DNA from 3 places in the Streptosporangium sp. NBC_01469 genome. Region 2 is predicted to be linked to each of the others. Evidence: predicted binding sites of a transcription regulator. Region 2 holds the regulator's gene; each other region holds the start of a gene.
The links. Region 2 encodes HrcA, which represses chaperone genes, less so after heat shock. Its sites were predicted from a motif close to TTGGCACTCTCNNNNNGAGAGTGCCAA; they were not measured.
Positions count from the first base shown of each region.

Region 1: the regulator HrcA is predicted to act here: its motif matches at 3,424-3,450, upstream of groL (chaperonin GroEL).
Region 3: the regulator HrcA is predicted to act here: its motif matches at 3,123-3,149, upstream of groES (co-chaperone GroES).

Region 1 covers NZ_CP109465.1:855,329-861,386, forward strand. The annotation lists gene OG587_RS03900 (HelD family protein) at 1-1,581, shown strand, start outside; gene groL (chaperonin GroEL) at 1,688-3,313, opposite strand; gene OG587_RS03910 (cold-shock protein) at 3,891-4,091, opposite strand; gene OG587_RS03915 (MoaD/ThiS family protein) at 4,440-4,715, opposite strand; gene thrC (threonine synthase) at 4,738-6,033, opposite strand; SAM riboswitch class I at 6,048-6,058, opposite strand, start outside.
Region 2 covers NZ_CP109465.1:4,183,683-4,189,740, forward strand. The annotation lists gene OG587_RS18735 (DUF4870 domain-containing protein) at 1-193, opposite strand, end outside; gene OG587_RS18740 (DUF3097 domain-containing protein) at 218-1,033, opposite strand; gene OG587_RS18745 (hypothetical protein) at 1,092-1,841, opposite strand; gene hrcA (heat-inducible transcriptional repressor HrcA) at 2,024-3,037, shown strand; gene dnaJ (molecular chaperone DnaJ) at 3,052-4,194, shown strand; gene OG587_RS18760 (16S rRNA (uracil(1498)-N(3))-methyltransferase) at 4,297-5,028, shown strand; gene OG587_RS18765 (hypothetical protein) at 5,216-5,926, opposite strand; gene OG587_RS18770 (SigE family RNA polymerase sigma factor) at 5,923-6,058, opposite strand, start outside.
Region 3 covers NZ_CP109465.1:2,825,911-2,831,968, forward strand. The annotation lists gene OG587_RS12985 (MarR family winged helix-turn-helix transcriptional regulator) at 1-204, shown strand, start outside; gene OG587_RS12990 (hypothetical protein) at 325-1,614, opposite strand; gene OG587_RS12995 (class I SAM-dependent methyltransferase) at 1,829-2,995, opposite strand; gene groES (co-chaperone GroES) at 3,239-3,550, shown strand; gene groL (chaperonin GroEL) at 3,641-5,260, shown strand; gene OG587_RS13010 (sigma-70 family RNA polymerase sigma factor) at 5,530-6,058, shown strand, end outside.

The sequences.
Region 1 (6,058 bases), 3.3 Mb from region 2:
GACGAGCGCCTCGACCAGGGCGGCGCCGCCCTCGCCCAGAGCAGGATCCTGACCGAGGAGATCGAGCGACCGCGCTCGGGACCGATGCGCGACATCGTCGCGACGATCCAGCCCGACCAGGACGAGATCGTCCGCTCGGACCTGGGGCGGACGGTGTGCGTCCAGGGCGCCCCCGGCACCGGGAAGACCGCCGTCGGCCTGCACCGGGCCGCCTACCTGCTCTTCACCCACCGCGAGCGGCTCGCCAGGTCGGGCGTGATGATCGTCGGCCCGAACCGGGCGTTCCTCTCCTACATCTCCTCCGTGCTCCCCGCCCTGGGCGAGGTCAAGGTCGACCAGACCACGGCGGCCGGGATCCTCGGCGACCACTCCACCCCGGAGGACCCCGCCGTCAGCACCGTCAAGGGTGACGCGAGGATCGTCCCCGTGCTCGGGCGAGCCCTGTGGATGCACGTCGTCAAGCCCACCGAGGGCGTGCTGTTCACCAAGGGGATCAACCGCTACCGGGTGGCCGACCACGAGGTCCGCGAGATCGTCGCCGCGCTGCGCGGCACCACCCGCTACGGCCCGGGGCGCGCCACGCTCGCCCAGCGCCTCGCCCACCTGGTGCTCGTCCGGATGGAGCAGCGCGGCGAGTCGCCCGACGACCGGGTGCAGGACGCGGTGGCCAGGTCCAAGCCGGTCAGGCAGCTGGTGGACCTGGTCTGGCCCAAGCTCACCCCGCAGCAGGTGCTTCATCGGCTGTTCAGCGACCCCGCCTTCCTCGCCGCCGCCGCCAAGGACGACCTCACGGCCGAGGAGCAGTCGCTGCTGCTGTGGGCGAAGCCCGCCAAGTCCTTCCGCTCGGCCAAGTGGTCGGCGGCCGACGGCGCGCTGATGGACGAGCTGGCCGACATGATCGAGCGGACCGTCCCGCTGGGCCACCTGGTCGTGGACGAGGCCCAGGACCTGTCGGCCATGCAGCTGCGGGCCCTGGGGCGGCGCTGCCGCACCGGCTCGGCCACCGTGCTGGGCGACCTCGCGCAGGGCACCACGCCCTGGTCCGCCCGCTCCTGGACGGAGGTCCTGACCCATCTCGGCTTCGAGGACGGTGCGGTCACCGAGCTGACCCTCGGCTTCCGCGTGCCCCGCGAGGTCCTCGACTACGCGGCCAGGCTGCTGCCCTTCGTCGCCCCGGACCTGGCCGCCCCCCGGTCGCTGCGACCCGGCGCGGGCTCCCTGTCGGTGCGCCCGGCGCCCGACCTGGCCGCGTCGCTGGCCCGCGCCGCCGATGAGGCGCTCGCCCGCGAGGGGTCGATCGGCGTCATCGTCCCCGACGCCTCGGTGGGTGCCGTGTCCGAGGCCCTGTCCCACCTGGAGCACCGGGTGCTGGGCCCCGACACGGTCGACGACCACCGCCTCCTGGTCATCCCGGCGTCCCTGGCCAAGGGCCTGGAGTACGACCACGTGATCGTGGCCGAACCCGCCGACATCGTCGACGCGGAACCCCGGGGCCTGGCCCGCCTCTACGTGGTCCTGACCCGCGCGGTCACCTCCCTGACCGTCCTGCACTCCAGGCCGCTCCCCGCACAGCTCGGCTGACCTCGGGGCCGCGTACGGGCCACCGCGCCGGGCGACGGAGGACGGAAAGACAAAAAGAGGCGGCCCCGGCACTTCGGGGTCGCCTCTTTTTCGAAAGCGCGTGGACTTAGAAGTCCATGTCGCCGCCGCCGGGCATGGCGGGGGCGGCTCCGGCCTTCTCGGGCTTCTCGGCGATGACGGCCTCGGTGGTGAGGAACAGCGCCGCGATGGACGCCGCGTTCTGCAGCGCCGAACGCGTCACCTTGGCCGGGTCGATGATGCCCGTCTCGAACAGGTTGACGTACTCGCCGGTGGCGGCGTTGAGGCCCTCACCCGGGGGAAGGTTGCGCACCTTCTCCACGACGACGCCGCCCTCGAGGCCGGCGTTGACGGCGATCTGCTTCAGCGGCTCCTCCAGAGCCTTCCTGACGATCGCGGCACCGGTGGCCTCGTCGCCGAAGAGCTCCAGCTTGTCGAACGCCTTGGCGCCGGCCTGCAGCAGCGCCACGCCGCCGCCGGGGACGATGCCCTCCTCGACGGCCGCCTTCGCGTTGCGAACGGCGTCCTCGATGCGGTGCTTGCGCTCCTTGAGCTCGACCTCGGTCGCCGCGCCGGCCTTGATGACGGCCACGCCGCCGGCCAGCTTGGCCAGACGCTCCTGGAGCTTCTCGCGGTCGTAGTCGGAGTCGGTGTTCTCGATCTCGGCGCGGATCTGGTTGACCCGGCCGGCGATCTGCTCGGGGTCACCGGCACCGTCGACGATGGTGGTCTCGTCCTTGGTGACGATGACCTGGCGGGCCCGGCCGAGCTGGTCCAGGCCGGTCGACTCCAGCTTCAGACCGAGGTCCTCGCTGATGACCTGGGCACCGGTCAGGATGCCGATGTCGCCCAGCATCGCCTTGCGGCGGTCACCGAAGCCCGGCGCCTTGACCGCGACCGAGCGGAACAGGCCACGGATCTTGTTGACGACCAGGGTGGCCAGGGCCTCGCCCTCGACGTCCTCGGCGATGATCAGCAGCGGCTTGCCGGCCTGCACGACCTTGTCGAGGACCGGGAGCAGGTCCTTGTTGGCGGCCACCTTGGAGTTGACGACCAGGATGTACGGGTCGTCGAGGACGGCCTCCATACGCTCCGGGTCGGTGACGAAGTACATCGAGATGAGGCCCTTGTCGAAGCGCATGCCCTCGGTGAGCTCAAGCTCAAGACCGAAGGTGTTGCTCTCCTCGACGGTGATGACGCCTTCCTTGCCGACCTTGTCCATCGCCTCGGCGATCATCTCGCCGATCTGCGGGTCGCCCGCGGAGATGGATGCGGTGGAGGCGATCTGCGCCTTCGTCTCCACGTCCTTGGCGAGCTTGGACAGCTCCTCCGACACGCGCTCGACGGCGGCCTCGATGCCCTTCTTCAGGGACATCGGGTTGGCGCCGGCGGCGACGTTGCGAAGGCCCTCGCGTACGAGAGCCTGAGCGAGCACGGTGGCGGTGGTGGTGCCGTCACCCGCGACGTCGTCGGTCTTCTTGGCGACCTCCTTGACGAGCTCGGCCCCGATCTTCTCCCACGGGTCCTCGAGCTCGATCTCCTTGGCGATGGAGACACCGTCGTTGGTGATCGTGGGAGCGCCCCACTTCTTCTCCAGAACGACGTTACGGCCCTTGGGGCCGAGGGTCACCTTGACGGCGTCCGCGAGCTGGTTCATGCCACGCTCGAGACCGCGCCTGGCGTCCTCGTTAAACGCGATCATCTTGGCTGCCATACGGCTAGACCTCCCAGAGACAGGGTGGCTTACACCGGACCGAGCCGACGCCCGCGACGGCATGTGGGCCCACGACTCCGTTCGGCGGGCCCCATCGCCTCGATCCAGGATTGGCACTCTCTATGCGTGAGTGCCAACAATCTGTTTAGCACTCTACCCCGACGAGTGCAAGCCGCGATCCGCTGACCTGGGCCGCGCGTGGAGGGGACTTCAGCTCCGCGTCACACCGGCGTAGATCCCGCGTCATGTCGGCGTACGCGGCACGTCATCGTCGGCGCATGGCCGGTGGCGTCTCCGCGTCCCCGTGGTCCCGTGTCCCGTGCCGCGCCGGGCGTGTCCCGCACCCGCCTCCACGTGCCCCGCACGACCCCTGTGGACTTCGTACGACCGTGTGGCCCCGCACGACCTCGGCGCACCTCATGACCACGTATCCCGCACGACCTCGGCGCACCCCGTACGACGCGAAGGCCCGGCTCGCCGGTTGGGGGGCAAGCCGGGCCTAGGCGGTGAGGATCCAGCGAACTGCGATGCCGCGGGATCCACCGGCTCTTCCCTGCGAATTCACGAAGCGGCTACGTCAGACCGCCCGGACGGACTCCGCCTGGGGACCCTTCTGACCCTGGGTGATCTCGAACTCGACCCGCTGGCCCTGCTCGAGGGCACGATAGCCATCCATCATGATCGCGGAGTAATGGACGAACACATCCTTACCACCGTCTACCGCGATGAAGCCGTAGCCCTTGTCCGCGTTGAACCATTTGACGGTGCCCTGCGCCACTTGCGACTCCTCTTACTGGTCTTAAGGACGACGCCCATTCCTCTCGCGAAGTCCTCAATCTCCGGGACGGACTTCGCCCCCTCGATCGTTCCGACCATACCTGTGGGAAGCGGTAGGGCAACAGAGTCAAGCACCAAACTACCTCTTTACGAGAGCTTTTAGCCCGAGAACAAAGTTTCACCATCACTATTAGTTAGTTAAGGGTTACGTTATTCATCCGCGCCACAAATATGAGCTTGCGTCATAAAACACGGCACCCGCCCGGCCGGAGCCGGGCGGGTGCCGTGGAGTCGTGGTCGCCACCGGGGGCGGCACGGGCGCGGTCAGGGCCGCGCGAGGGCGGCAGAATCAGCCTCCGGCCACCGCGGGGATGATGGAGATCTGAACGCCGGGGGGCGTGGCCGTGTCGAGGTTGTCGACAAAACGGACGTCCTCATCCCCCACATAGACGTTGACAAAACGTCGGATCTTTCCCGATTCATCAAGAATCCGGGCGCCGATCCCCGGGAAGTCCGCGTCGAGCTTCTGCAGAACATCGCGCAGGGTCTCTCCCTCTCCGTTCACCTCGGCAGCACCATCGGTGTAAGTCCGGAGAATCGTCGGAATCCGCACAGAAACGCTCATAATTCAGTACCTTTCACGATTTCTAGGCGATAGCCGCACGGAATGCGTCAAGAGAAGGCCGAATCACCGCGGTTGGGCGGGCCTCCGCGGCCACCGCGTCAAGGGTCTTGAGACCGTCGCCGGTGTTGAGGATCACGGTCTCGGCGTCGGGGTCGAGCGTGCCCGAGGCGACCAGCTTGCGCAGCACCCCGACGACGACGCCTCCGGCGGTCTCGGCGAAGATGCCCTCGGTCCTGGCCAGCAGCCGGATCGCGTCGACGATCTCGGCGTCGGTGACGTCCTCGACCGCGCCGCCGGTGCGGCGGGCGATGTCCAGGACGTACGGGCCGTCGGCCGGGTTGCCGATCGCCAGCGACTTGGCGATCGTGTTCGGCTTCACCGGGCGGATCACGTCGTGGCCCGCCTTGTAGGCGGCGGAGACCGGGGAGCACCCCTCGGCCTGGGCCGCGAAGATCTTGTAGGGCCTGTCCTCGACCAGACCGAGCCGGATCAGCTCCTTGAATCCCTTGTCGACCTTCGTGAGCTGCGAGCCCGACGCGACCGGGATGACGATCTGGTCGGGGATGCGCCAGCCGAGCTGCTCGGCGATCTCGTAGGCCAGCGTCTTGGACCCCTCCGCGTAGTACGGGCGGAGGTTGACGTTGACGAAGCCCCACTGGTCGCCCAGCTCGTCGCCGATGAGCTCGGAGCAGAAGCGGTTCACGTCGTCGTACGTGCCCTCGATGCCGATGAGCCTGCCGCCGTACACGGAGGCCATGACGATCTTGGCCTGCTCGAGGTCGGAGGGGATGAACACGCAGGCGTCCAGCCCGGCCCGCGCGGCGGCGGCGGTCACGGCGCCGGCCAGGTTGCCGGTGGAGGAGCAGGAGAGGGTGTGGAAACCGAAGTTTCTGGCCGCCTCGACGGCGATGGCAACCACACGGTCCTTGAAGGAGTGCGTGGGGTTGCCGGAGTCGTCCTTCACGTGCAGGGAGCGGATGCCCAGCTCGCGGGCGAGGTTTCCGGCGTTGACGAGCTTGGTCCAGCCGGGCGCCATGTTGGGCTTGGAGGCCACGTCCTCGGGGACGGGCAGCAACGAGCGGTAGCGCCAGATGTTGGTCGGCCCCTCGGCGATCTGCTCCCGGGTCACACGCCCGAAGTCGTACGCGATCTCAAGGGGCCCGAAACACTCGCTACAGGCGAAGTCGGGGCCGAGGTCGTAGCGGGCACCGCACTCCCGGCAGGACAGGGCGACGGCGGGGCCGAAGCGCCGGTCACGCGTGTCGTCGGCACGACCGGAGGAGGAGGTGGTGGTGTTCTCAGTGGTTGCGAGCGCCATGAAGCGAGGCCTTTCCCTCATCTTC
Region 2 (6,058 bases):
GCCCGTAGCCCGGCCCCGGTTGGCCGTAGCCCTGGCCGGGCGCGCCGTGTCCCTGGCCGGGGTGGTCGTACCCCTGGCCCGGGGGCGGGGGCGGGGGCGGGGCGCTCTGGCCCGGTCGGGTGTGGCCGGGCGGGGGATCGCCGATGCGCCGCGTCCGGTCGGCGTCCGGTGGGTCCTCGGGGTTCTCGCTCATGTCCCCTCCTGATGGGTTGACGGCCTAGCCATCCTCGCCGGGAACCGTCACGAAGTCGATCAATTCCTCGACGGGCCCGAGGAGCTCGGGCTCCAGATCGGCATATGTCGTGACTGATCCGAGAATGTGACGCCATGCGGCGCCGGGCTCCACGTTCCAGCCCAGCGCGGCGATGACGCCCTCCTTCCAGGGCACGCCGCGCGGCACCGACGGCCAGGAAGGGATCTTGAGCACCTGCGGCCTGACCGCCTGCCAGACGTCCACGAACGGGTGCCCGACGATCAGCACGTGCGGTGAGGAGACCCGCGCGGCGATCCGGCTCTCCTTGGAACCGGGGACCAGGTGGTCGACGAGCACGCCCAGCCGCCGCTCCGGCCCCGGGCCGAACTCCTCGACGATCGAGGGCAGGTGGTCGACCCCCTCCAGATACTCCACGACCACGCCCTCGACCCGCAGGTCGTGCCCCCAGACCTTCTCCACGAGCGCGGCGTCGTGCACGCCCTCCACGTAGATCCGGCTCTCCTTGGCGACCTGGGCCCGCAGGCCCTCCACCGCGATGGAGCCCGACGCGCTCCGCCTGGGACCGCGCGGCGCCGCGGCGGGCCGTACGAGCGTCACCACCTTGCCCTCCAGGAGGAACGCGGCCGGCTCCAGCGGGAACACCCGCCGGCGCCCGAAGCGGTCCTCCAGGGTGACGGCCTCCTTGTCGCAGGCCACCACGGCGCCGCAGAAGCCGCCGTCGGCGTCCTCGACGACCAGGTCGAGCTCCGCGGGCACCTGGGGGATCGTCCCCCTGCGCGGGCGCCGCCAGTCTCCCGCCAGAACGTCACGCTCGTACATCACCGACCGCCCACCCTCTCTCGCCGGGGATCAGGTGGGACGCTAGCAAACACCACCGTCACCTGCCGTAGGGTCCCGGCTGTCCCCACTGCCCCACCGGCACCGCGGCGGCCCGGCGCTTGCGAGCGTTGCCCCGCTTCACCAGTACGACGATCGTCACGACGATGGCGAGCAGGATCCCGACACCGGGGATCACGAACAGGGCGACCACCCCGCCCACCAGCGAGTCGGCGGCCAGTTCCTTGCCCACGCCGAAGGTCGTGCCCTCCGCGGGCTCGGCGGAGCACTGGACCTGGTAGTCGCCCGCCTGGTCCACGCCGACCCGCAGGCCCATCTCCCAGGTGACGCCGTCGGACCCCGCGACGGTCTGCTGGATGTCGGGCTTCTGCAGGCGGGGCGTGCCCGTGCCGCCCTTCAGCGTGCACTCGAACTTGGTGGGCCCGCCCGTGGCGACGTAGATCGCCGGCTTGTCCGCCGGGTCGATCGCGACCGTCGCGGTCTCGCCGGGGGCGAACGTCCGCGTCGGGGCCGCGTCGGTCACCGCGCCGACGAGGCCACCGGCGAAGCCGCCGATGCCGACGATGATGCTGACCAGGGCGAGCAGCCAGACCCCGACGATCCACCCGATACCAGGCTTGATCTTCCCGATGGGGGGCGGCGGTCCCTGCGGGGCGCCGTAGCCGGGGGGTGCGTAACCGTACGAGGGGGGCTGCTGGCCGTACTGCTGCTGGCCGTACGGCTGCTGGGGGCCGCCGTGACCGGGGCCGCGGGAGGCGTCGCCCGGATAAGAACCGAAATCTTGGGACATGCCCAAATTCTGGTGGGTGCCGCTTGGATCGCGATAGCAGTTGACTTGACAACGGCTTGCCGTCATCATCCGCAGCTCTTGCTTATCGCGCCTTCCGCACCGGGGCCGTACACTTGGCACTCGGGAACACAGAGTGCCAAGCCTCGTGTTTCCCTCTGAACGCAGGCAGGGAGGTGACCACGTTGGTCGACGACCGCAAGCTCGCCGTGCTCCGCGCCATCGTCGAGGACTACGTGTCCACCAACGAGCCGGTGGGTTCGAAAGCCCTCGCGGATCGGCACAACCTGGGGGTGTCCCCGGCGACGATCCGCAACGACATGGCGGTGCTGGAGGAGCAGGGCTACATCGCCCAGCCCCACACCAGCGCAGGCCGGGTGCCCACCGACAAGGGTTACCGGCTCTTCGTCGACCGGCTCTCGCAGGTGAAACCCCTGTCGAGCGCGGAACGCAAGGCCATCGAGAGCTTCCTCGCGGGCGCGGTGGACATCGACGACGTCGTCATGCGGACGGTGCGGCTGCTGGCCCAGCTCACCCGGCAGGTCGCCGTGGTGCAGTATCCGACGCTGACCCACTCGACGGTCAGGCACGTCGAGCTGGTGCCGCTGAGCGAGCGTCGGCTGATGTTCGTGCTGATCACCAACACCGGCAGGGTCGAGCAGCGCGTGGTCGAGCTGCCCGACGTCGTCGACGAGCAGCGCGTGGCCCACCTGCGCGCGATGCTCAACGCCTCCCTCGACGGGTGCGGGCTCACCAGCGTTCCCGACAAGATCGTTGACCTGCCCGAGCGGCTGCCCACGGAGGATCGGCCGCTCGCGGCCACTATCCTGTCCGTACTGCTCGAGTCCCTGGTGGACAGGCATGATGAGAAGATCGTTTTTGCCGGGGCCGCCAACCTCGCGGGAGCCGACTTCACCGTCGGGCTCCGCGACGTGCTGGAGGCCCTGGAAGAGCAGGTCGTGCTCATGCGACTGCTCGGTGAGACCTCGGACCTTTCCGCGCTGACCGTGCGGATCGGCTCGGAGAACCCCTACACCGGACTCCAGGGCACGTCCATCGTCGCCGCCGGATACGGTTCTGGGGACAAGCAACTGGCCCGGCTCGGTGTGCTGGGCCCGACGCGAATGGACTACCCGGTCACGATGGGCGCGGTGCGCGCGGTGGCACGCTACGTCAGCCAGATCCTGGCTGCATCATAAGAGGTCAACGAAAAGTGGCTAAGAGCGACTACTACGGCACCCTCGGGGTGCGCCGCGACGCCAGTGCGGAGGAGATCAAGAAGGCGTACCGCCGCCTGGCGCGCGAGCTGCATCCCGACGTCAACCCCGACCCCGAGACCCAGGAACGCTTCAAGGAGATCACGCAGGCCTACGAGGTCCTGTCCGACTCCAGCAAGCGGCAGATGTACGACATGGGTGCCGACCCGTTCGCCTCGGGCGGCGGCGCGGGGGCCGGGGGCTTCGGCGCCGGTTTCCCGTTCAGCGACATCATGGACGCCTTCTTCGGCGCGGCCGGCGGTGGCGGTGGCCGAGGCCCCCGCTCCCGCGCCCGCCGCGGGCGCAACGCCACCATCAGGGTCGAGCTCGACCTGCGCGAGTCGGGCTTCGGCACGACTCGCGAGCTGGTCGTCGACACCGCCGTGGTCTGCGAGGTCTGCACGGGCTCCGGCGCCGCGGCCGGCACCCACCCCGACACCTGCGACATGTGTCACGGCCGGGGAGAGGTGTCCCAGGTCACCCGGTCCTTCCTCGGCCAGGTCATGACCTCCCGGCCCTGCCCCCAGTGCGGCGGCTTCGGGTCGATCATCCGCAACCCCTGCCAGGAGTGCTCCGGCGACGGCAGGGTCCGCACCCGGCGGACCATCAAGGTCCGCATCCCGGCCGGGGTCGAGGACGGCACCCACATCCAGCTCGCCGGCGAGGGCGAGATCGGGCCGGGCGGAGGCCCGCCCGGAGACCTGTTCCTGGAGATCGTCGAGCGCCCCCACGAGATATTCGAGAGGCGCGGCGACGACCTGCACTGCACCGTGCAGATCCCGATGACCGCGGCCGCGCTCGGCACCATCCTGACCATGGAGACACTCGACGGCGCCGAGGAGCTCGACATCCGTCCCGGCACGCAGTCGGGGCAGACGATCCCGCTCTACGGGCGGGGCGTGCAGCGCCTGAACGAGACGGGCCGTGGCGACCTGCTGATCCATGTGAACGTGGAGACCCCCTCCCGCCTCGACGCGGAGCAGGAGGGGCTGCTGAAGGAGCTCGCGAGGCTCCGCGGCGAGGAGCGCCCGCCGGGCAAGTTCGCCCCCGGGCAGCAGAGCTTCTTCTCCCGCCTGCGGGACGCCTTCAATGGCCGCTGACCCGGCTCGCCCCCGGTCGCGCCGCCCCGGCCGGGCCCGGCCCCTGCCGGGGGGCGTCGTCCCGACCGGCCGGCACCCCGGCACGGTCCGCCCCGACGGCCCATGACCGTTCCGGTCTTCCTGGCCGACCCCGCCGACCTCGCCAGACCGGAGTTCGTCTTCGGCGGCCCCGAGGGACGCCACGCGGCGGCCGTACGGCGGCTGCGGGCGGGTGAGCGGCTCGACCTGACCGACGGGGCGGGCTCCGTCGCCGAGTGCGTGGTGACCGAGGCGGGCAAGGACTCGCTCCGGGTCGAGGTGCTGCGCCGCCACGAGGTGCCCGTGCCGTCACCGCGCCTGGTCGTGGTCCAGGGCCTGCCCAAGGGTGACCGGGGCGAGCTGGCCGTGGAGATGATGACCGAGGCGGGGGTCGACGTGATCGTCCCGTGGTCCGCGGCCAGGTGTGTCACCCAGTGGAAGGGCGAGCGGGCGGCCAGGTCACTGGCCCGCTGGCGCTCCACGGCACGTGAGGCGGGCAAGCAGTCGCGCCGCTTCCATCTGCCCGAGGTGACGGAGCTCGCGTCCACCGTGAGGGTGGCCGGCCTGCTGTCGGCGGCGGCGCTGGGGGTCGTGCTGCACGAGGAGGCCGCCTCCCCGCTGTCCGGCCTGCCGCTCCCCGCGGGCGGCGACATCGTCGTGGTGGTCGGCCCCGAGGGCGGGGTGTCGGGGGAGGAGCTCGCCGCGTTCCGCGAGGCCAAGGCGGTGCCGGCGCTGCTCGGGCCGACGGTGCTGCGTACCTCGACGGCCGGGGTCGTCGCGGCGGCGGTGCTCCAGACGCGCAGTGGCCGCTGGTAACACCCCGCTGCCGGTGTCGCCGATGCCGCCGGTGTGCGGCCGGTCACGCTCACGCGGTCACCCCCGGCGGTCACGGGTCCCGGCGAATCCGTGCCGTGAGGACCCGGGAGACCCGTCGCGCGGAGGGGCGATGAGGAAGAGAGGAAGATGAGAAACCGGTCAGGGCTCGCCGTGACCGGTCGCCGCGCTAGTTCTGGATGGGGGTTGGAACGGGGGTGCCCGCCTCCGTCGGCACGGGGGGCGACACGTCGCCCGAGGGCGCGCACTCGTCGGGCGAGCACGGGCTCTCCGAGGAAGCCGGGGGTCTCGTCCTTGTCTTCGTCGGCGTCGGTGTCGCCTCGATCTCCTCGCACCTCCTGGTGATCCCGCCGGGCTCGAGGGTGGGGCTGTCGAGGGGGGTGGGGCAGGTGGGCGTCGGCGTCGGTGTCGGCCTGGGAGCCGTCGTCGCCGGGTTCGACCTGGAGGTCGGCCTCGTGCTGGGCCTCGCGCTCCTGGACGGGGTGGGCGTCGGCGGGAGCATGGTGGCGCCGGGACCCGACCTGCTGACGGCCGGGAGCGGGGCGTGGTTGGACGGCGGCTGCGAGTTGGAAGCCGGGGGGCGCGAGGTGGCGGACCCGTCGACCGGAGGGGTCGACTCGGCGTACTTGACCCCTTCGGTGCTCACTCGGGGGATCACCTGTTCGCGGAACTGGGGAACCACCATGACGACGGTCGCCGCGACGAGGACCGCGCCGGCGACGGAGGCTCCGGCGCGCCACCACACCAGCCAGCGGAGCCCGCGCCGCTCGATGCGGCCGCGGATTATCTCCAGCCCGTCCGGGGAGGGAACGACCGAGTTCGCCTCCGCGCTGAGCGCGCGGCGAAGCAGCTCGCCGTACTCATCCGGGGAGTCGGTCATGACAGTTGCTCCAGTGAGGTTCGTAGGGCGGCCATCCCGCGAGCCGTGTGGCTCTTGACCGCGCCTTTGCTGATGCCCATCGCGTGGGCGATCTGCGCCTCGGACAGGTCTCCGTAGTAACGCAGGACCAGG
Region 3 (6,058 bases), 1.4 Mb from region 2:
ATCACGCCCAGGGGACACGCGCTCCGCCCCGAGGTCGACCGGGTCCTCGCCGAGATGCACCGCCGGATGACCCAGGGGCTGACGGACGAGCAGACCGACGAGCTGTCGTCCCTGCTCTACGTGGTCCGGGGCAACCTGTGCCGCGAGGCGAGGGTCGTCGAAGACCCGGGGAGCCACCCGGCCGGCGCCGCGCGCATCGGCTGACGGCGTCCGTACTCCGTCCGAGGCCCGAGCGCGGGCCCCCGGGGGGCGGGCGTGGCCCGGGGTGGCAGTCCTCGTCGCCCCTGGCGGGGTGGAGCGGCGCCTCGGCGAAACCCTCGGGGGTCAGTCCTTGTCGGCCCTGGTGGGGCGGAGCAGCGCCTCGGCCAGGGCCAGCATGGTCTCCTCCAGGGCGCCCAGGCGGCGGGTGAGGTCGGTGTGCGCGGGCTCCACGGTCTCGCTCAGGGCCTCGGAGAGCTGGTCGCGGTCGGGCAGGGCGCGGAGCGTCTCGGCGAGGGGGGCCAGCGCGGCCTCGGCCCTGATGACGCGCTCGTCCAGGGAGTCGAAGCGCTCGCGCTGCTCGTCGGTCTGAACGCCGATGAGCGCGCCGACGCCGAGGATGGCGGGCAGGTCCTCCAGGCGCTCGTCCAGGCTCTCCAGGCGCTCGGCGGACTTCTCCGCGTGCCCGTCCAGCGTGGACAGCCTGGAGTCGATGACGTCCATCCGGCCGGTGAGGCGGCCCTCGATGTCGTCGAGGCGCTCGTCGAGGGTGTCGAAGCGGCCGCCGGACGCCATGCGATGGCCGTCCAGCCGGTCGATGCGGCTGTCGATGCGGCTCTCGACGGCGGCGGCGCGCTCGTCGATCCTCGGCACGACCAGGTCGACCCTGGCGCCCACCTGCTCGATCCTGCCGCTCACCAGATCCACCTTGCCGTTGACCTGCTCGACGGCGGCGAGCATCCGGTCGGTGGCCGTGCCGACGGTCTGCTGGACGCTCGCCGCCAGGTCGAGCATCCCCGCCTCAACGCGCCCGGTGCGCTGGGAGAGGTCGGCCACGGCCCTGTCCAGGCGGCTGAACCGGTGCGCCGCGATGCCCATGTCGGCCTGGAGCCTGCCGAGGTGCTCGGCCAGCTGCCGCACCTGCTCGTCGAGGCCCTGGGTGCCGTCCGAGATCGCCCGCAGGCGGGTGAGCGCCTCGTCCACGCTCTCGCCCACGGCGCCGAGGTCGGTCCAGAGGCTCGGCAGCTCGCCGAGGGGGGTGACCCGGTCACGGACGGTGTCGACGCGGCGGCCGAGGGAGTCGACCCGCTCGCCGACGGTGTCGACGTGGTCGCGTACCGCCTCGACGTGCTGAGCCAGGCCCTCGGCCCAGGAGGGCGGGCGGGCGGCGATGTCGTCCAGCCGCCCGTGGACGGACTCCAGCGTGCCGTTCAGCCCGCCGATCTCGCGCTCCCTGACCTCGCGCAGCAGCCACTCCATGCCCTCCAGGCGCTGCCGGATCTCGTCGAGCACGGCGCCCTGGGTCCGCTGCTCGTAGACGTGGTCCTGTGCCGCGCGGGCGAGGAGCTCGCGCATCCGGTCGGAGATGGCGGTCTGGCTGCCTGCCTGGAGCAGGGTGTGGTCGGAGTGATCCACCGAGAGCTCCTTCACTCGCCGACGCTCAGCCGCGCGGTTGGATTTGATGGTATTTGCCGATGAACGAGATGAAACCGCAGGCGAGAGAGAACTCCCGCCCGGCAACCTTAGCCCCTGGATCAAGGTTTTCCGGCAGCGAGATTAAAAGAGAGGAATTGCCGGTTGGTTGGAAGAATTGACTATTTTGGCTGGTCAGACAGGGCCGATCCGCCGGTCAGCTGGGGCTGCACACGAAGGCGAATGGCCGGTCGCCGATTCGGGTGAGAATGACCACCGCGGATTCGCCGCCGGAAAGCCGGAGGTCTTTCCTGAGGCGGTCGACGTCCACCGCGGAACCGCGCTTCTTGATCGTTACATTGCCCGCGCCGCGCTCGCGGAGCGCCGCCCGTAGCCGCTTGAGCGAGAACGGCAGCGTCTCGTGGACCTCGTACCGCGACGCCCACGGCGTCGGCGTCGCGGCGTCGCTGGTGATGTAGGCGATCTGCGGGTCGAGCAGGCGCCCGCCGACCGCCGCGGCGATCTCCGCGACCAGGTGGGCGCGGATCGCCGCGCCGTCCGGCTCGTAGATGTAGCGGCCCGCGGGGCCGGTGTCGGGATCGCCGAGGGCGGGGTCGGGCGTCATCGTGGCCCCGGACGGCAGGATCGTGGCCCTGCGCGCCGTCTCGCCCGCCAGCGTGCCGCACCAGATCACGGCCTCCTTGACGTCGCCCTTGTACGAGACCCACTCGGCCTCCGCGCCCTCGGGGACGAACTCGTACGGGATCCCGGGGGCGACCTTCAGACAGGCGGCCCCGGCTCGGGCCACCATCTCCAGCACGGCGGGCCAGGGCGGTGAGTACCCCATCGGGTCGAAGGTCCTGCCCCGCGCCGTACGGCGCGCGGGGTCGGCGAACAGGACGTCGAAGGCGGCCGGGTCCAGGGTGGAGGCGTCGGCGGCACGGACCGAGACCCGGTCGCCGAAGCCCAGGGCGTCCGCGTTGGCCCGGGCGACCGCGGCGGTGAGCGGGTCGGTGTCGACGGCCTCGACGGAGCACCCGGCCCTGGCCAGGGCGAGGAGGTCGCCGCCGATGCCGCAGCAGACGTCGGCGACCCGCGAGCCCGCGGGGACGCGCCGCGCCCTGTGGTCGGCGACCTCGCGGCGGGTGGCCTGCTCCAGGCCGGTCCGGGTGAAGTACATGAGATCGGCGTCGGCCCCGAACTTCTCCCTCGCGCGCAGCCGGAGCGTGGCCTGCGTGAGCGCCGCGGAGGTCAGGTCCGCATCGTAGATCTTCCTTAACCTCGTGACCGCCGCCACCGGGTCGTCGGCGGCGGTCTCGGCCGCCGCGCCCAGGGCCTCCTGGCCGCGCGGGGTCAGGAGTTCCAGGAATGCGTCGAGATTCACACCAGCCGACGCTACCGCCTCAGCCGTAGGGCTTCATGAGGGGCTTCCACCTGGTTTGACGTTCGCGTGAAGCGGAGAAGGGGTGCTTCGTGTTGACTGTCAAGGCCACCTTGCATACTGTTCCGTATTGGCACTCTCCCGGTGAGAGTGCCAAATACATGCGACGAGGCAGGTCTGACACCCGCGACGGCAGACCGCTGGTCGCCTCTTCTAGATCGTTCAAATCTGAAGGGGAGGTCCGACGTGACGACCGCCACCAAGGTTCCCGTTAAGCCGCTCGGCGACCGCATTGTGGTCCAGCCGCTTGAGGCCGAGCAGACCACCGCTTCCGGTCTGGTCATCCCGGACACCGCCAAGGAGAAGCCGCAAGAGGGCAAGGTCCTCGCGGTGGGTCCCGGCAACTGGGATGAGGAAGGCGAGAAGCGGATTCCGCTCGACGTCAGCGAGGGCGACGTGGTCCTCTACAGCAAGTACGGCGGCACCGAGGTGAAGTACAACGGCGAGGAGTATCTCGTGCTCTCCGCTCGTGACGTGCTCGCCATCATCGAGAAGTAATTCTCGCTTCACAAAGATGACGTATCGAGCCCCGGGTCGCGACAGCGCCCGGGGCTTCGATGCGCCGACGTACTTATAGAGAGGATTGTCATGCCGAAGATCCTGTCGTTCGAGGAGGACGCGCGCCGAGCTCTCGAGCGCGGCGTGAACGCTCTCGCGGACGCGGTCAAGGTGACGCTGGGCCCGCGCGGCCGCAACGTCGTCATCGACAAGAAGTTCGGTGCGCCGACGATCACCAACGACGGCGTCACCATCGCCCGCGAGGTCGAGCTGGACACGCCGTACGAGAACCTGGGCGCCCAGCTGGCCAAGGAAGTGGCGACCAAGACCAACGACGTCGCCGGTGACGGCACCACCACCGCGACGGTCCTGGCCCAGGCCATGGTCCGCGAGGGTCTGCGCAACGTGGCCGCCGGAGCGCAGCCGCTCTCCCTCAAGCGCGGCATCGACATCGCGGCCAAGGCCGTCAGCGACCGGCTGATCGAGTCGGCCCGCCCGGTCGAGGACAAGAAGGAGATCGCGAATGTGGCGACGATCTCCGCGCAGGACGCCAAGATCGGCGAGCTGATCGCCGAGGCGTTCGACAAGGTGGGCAAGGACGGTGTCATCACCGTCGAAGAGTCCAACAGCATGGGCCTGGAGCTCGAGTTCACCGAGGGTCTCCAGTTCGACAAGGGTTACCTGTCCCCCTACATGGTGACCGACCAGGAGCGCATGGAAGCGATCCTGGAGGACCCCTACATCCTGATCACCCAGGGCAAGGTCGCCTCGGTCGCGGACTTCCTGCCGCTGCTCGAGAAGATCGCGCAGACGAAGAAGGCCCTGCTGGTCATCGCCGAGGACGTCGAGGGCGAGGCCCTCGCGGTCCTCGTCACGAACAAGATCCGTGGCACCTTCACCTCCGTCGCCGTCAAGGCGCCGGGCTTCGGCGACCGCCGCAAGGCCATGCTGCAGGACATCGCCATCCTCACCGGTGGCCAGGTCGTCAGCGAGGAGATCGGCCTCAAGCTGGAGCACGTCGGCCTGGAGGTGCTGGGCACCGCCCGGCGCGTCGTCATCACCAAGGACTCCACCACCGTCGTCGACGGTGCGGGTGAGGCCGCGGCGATCGCCGACCGCGTCAAGGAGATCAAGCTCGCCATCGAGCAGTCCGACTCCGACTGGGACCGTGAGAAGCTCCAGGAGCGTCTCGCCAAGCTCTCCGGCGGCGTCTGCGTGCTCAAGGTCGGCGCGGCCACCGAGGTGGAGCTGAAGGAGAAGAAGCACCGCCTGGAGGACGCCATCTCGGCGACGCGTGCGGCGATCGAGGAGGGCATCGTCTCCGGCGGTGGCTCCGCGCTCATCCACGTCGCCAAGGTCCTCGACGACCTGGGCCTGACCGGCGACGAGGCGACCGGTGTCTCCATCGTCCGCAAGTCTCTCGTCGAGCCGGCCCGCTGGATCGCGGAGAACGCCGGCCTCGAGGGCTACGTCGTGACGGCGAAGGTCACCGAGCTGCCCGTCGGCCAGGGCTTCAACGCCGCCACCGGCGAGTACGGCGACCTGATCGCCCAGGGCGTCATCGACCCGGTCAAGGTCACCCGCTCGGCCGTCCAGAACGCCGCCTCCATCGCCGGCATGCTGCTGACGACCGAGGCCCTCGTGGTGGACAAGCCCGAGGACGAGGCTCCGGCCGCCGCAGGTGGTCACGGCCACGGTCACGGTCACTGATCCCCGCACGGTTCCGCACGGCTCGCGTCTCCCCGGAGGCGCGAGCCGTTCGCGTTTTGCGGTAAACCGAAAACGATCTCAGGCGTCACGCCGGGCGGAAGACCAAACGCGGTTCTAACGAATAGCCGACGTATTTGGCAATCGAATGAAATATTTGCACATTCTGTAGTCGTTGTCGTCGCTGTTTGATTACGCGCCGTTATCTCCGCCTCAATGTGACCAATCCGTAGCCGTTTGCGATGACGACAGTCACTATCAGGGCGGGCATCATGCCTAACGTGACCGAGGGATGCGTCGCCGACGCCAAAAATGGGGTGAGGCTTGCGACGAGGTCTGATGGGGTCGCCCATAGGGATGATCTCAAGGATCTGACGAGCCTCGCCGTTCAGGGGGATCGCACCGCGATCGAATCTCTGATCGCGCAACTGCGGCCGATGGTCGTCCGATATTGCCGTGGTCGTCTGGGCCGGGTTTCCGGTCAGTATCACATCGCGGACGACGTGGCCCAGGAAGTATGCATAGCGGTGCTGTCCGCACTGCCCCGCTACCGTGACATGGGACGCCCGTTCGCGTCCTTCGTCTTCGGCATCGCGTCTCACAAGGTGGCCGACGCGCTGCGCAGCTCCGTACGATCCGCCGTGCCCACTCAGGACCTTCCTGACGGGCCCGACGAGGGTCCGGGGCCGGAGGAGACCGTGGTGCGTTACATCGAGGCCGAACACGCCCGCCGGCTGCTGTCGAGGCTGCCGGACAACCAGCGCGAGCTACTCATGCTTCGAGTGGTGTCGGGCCTTTCCG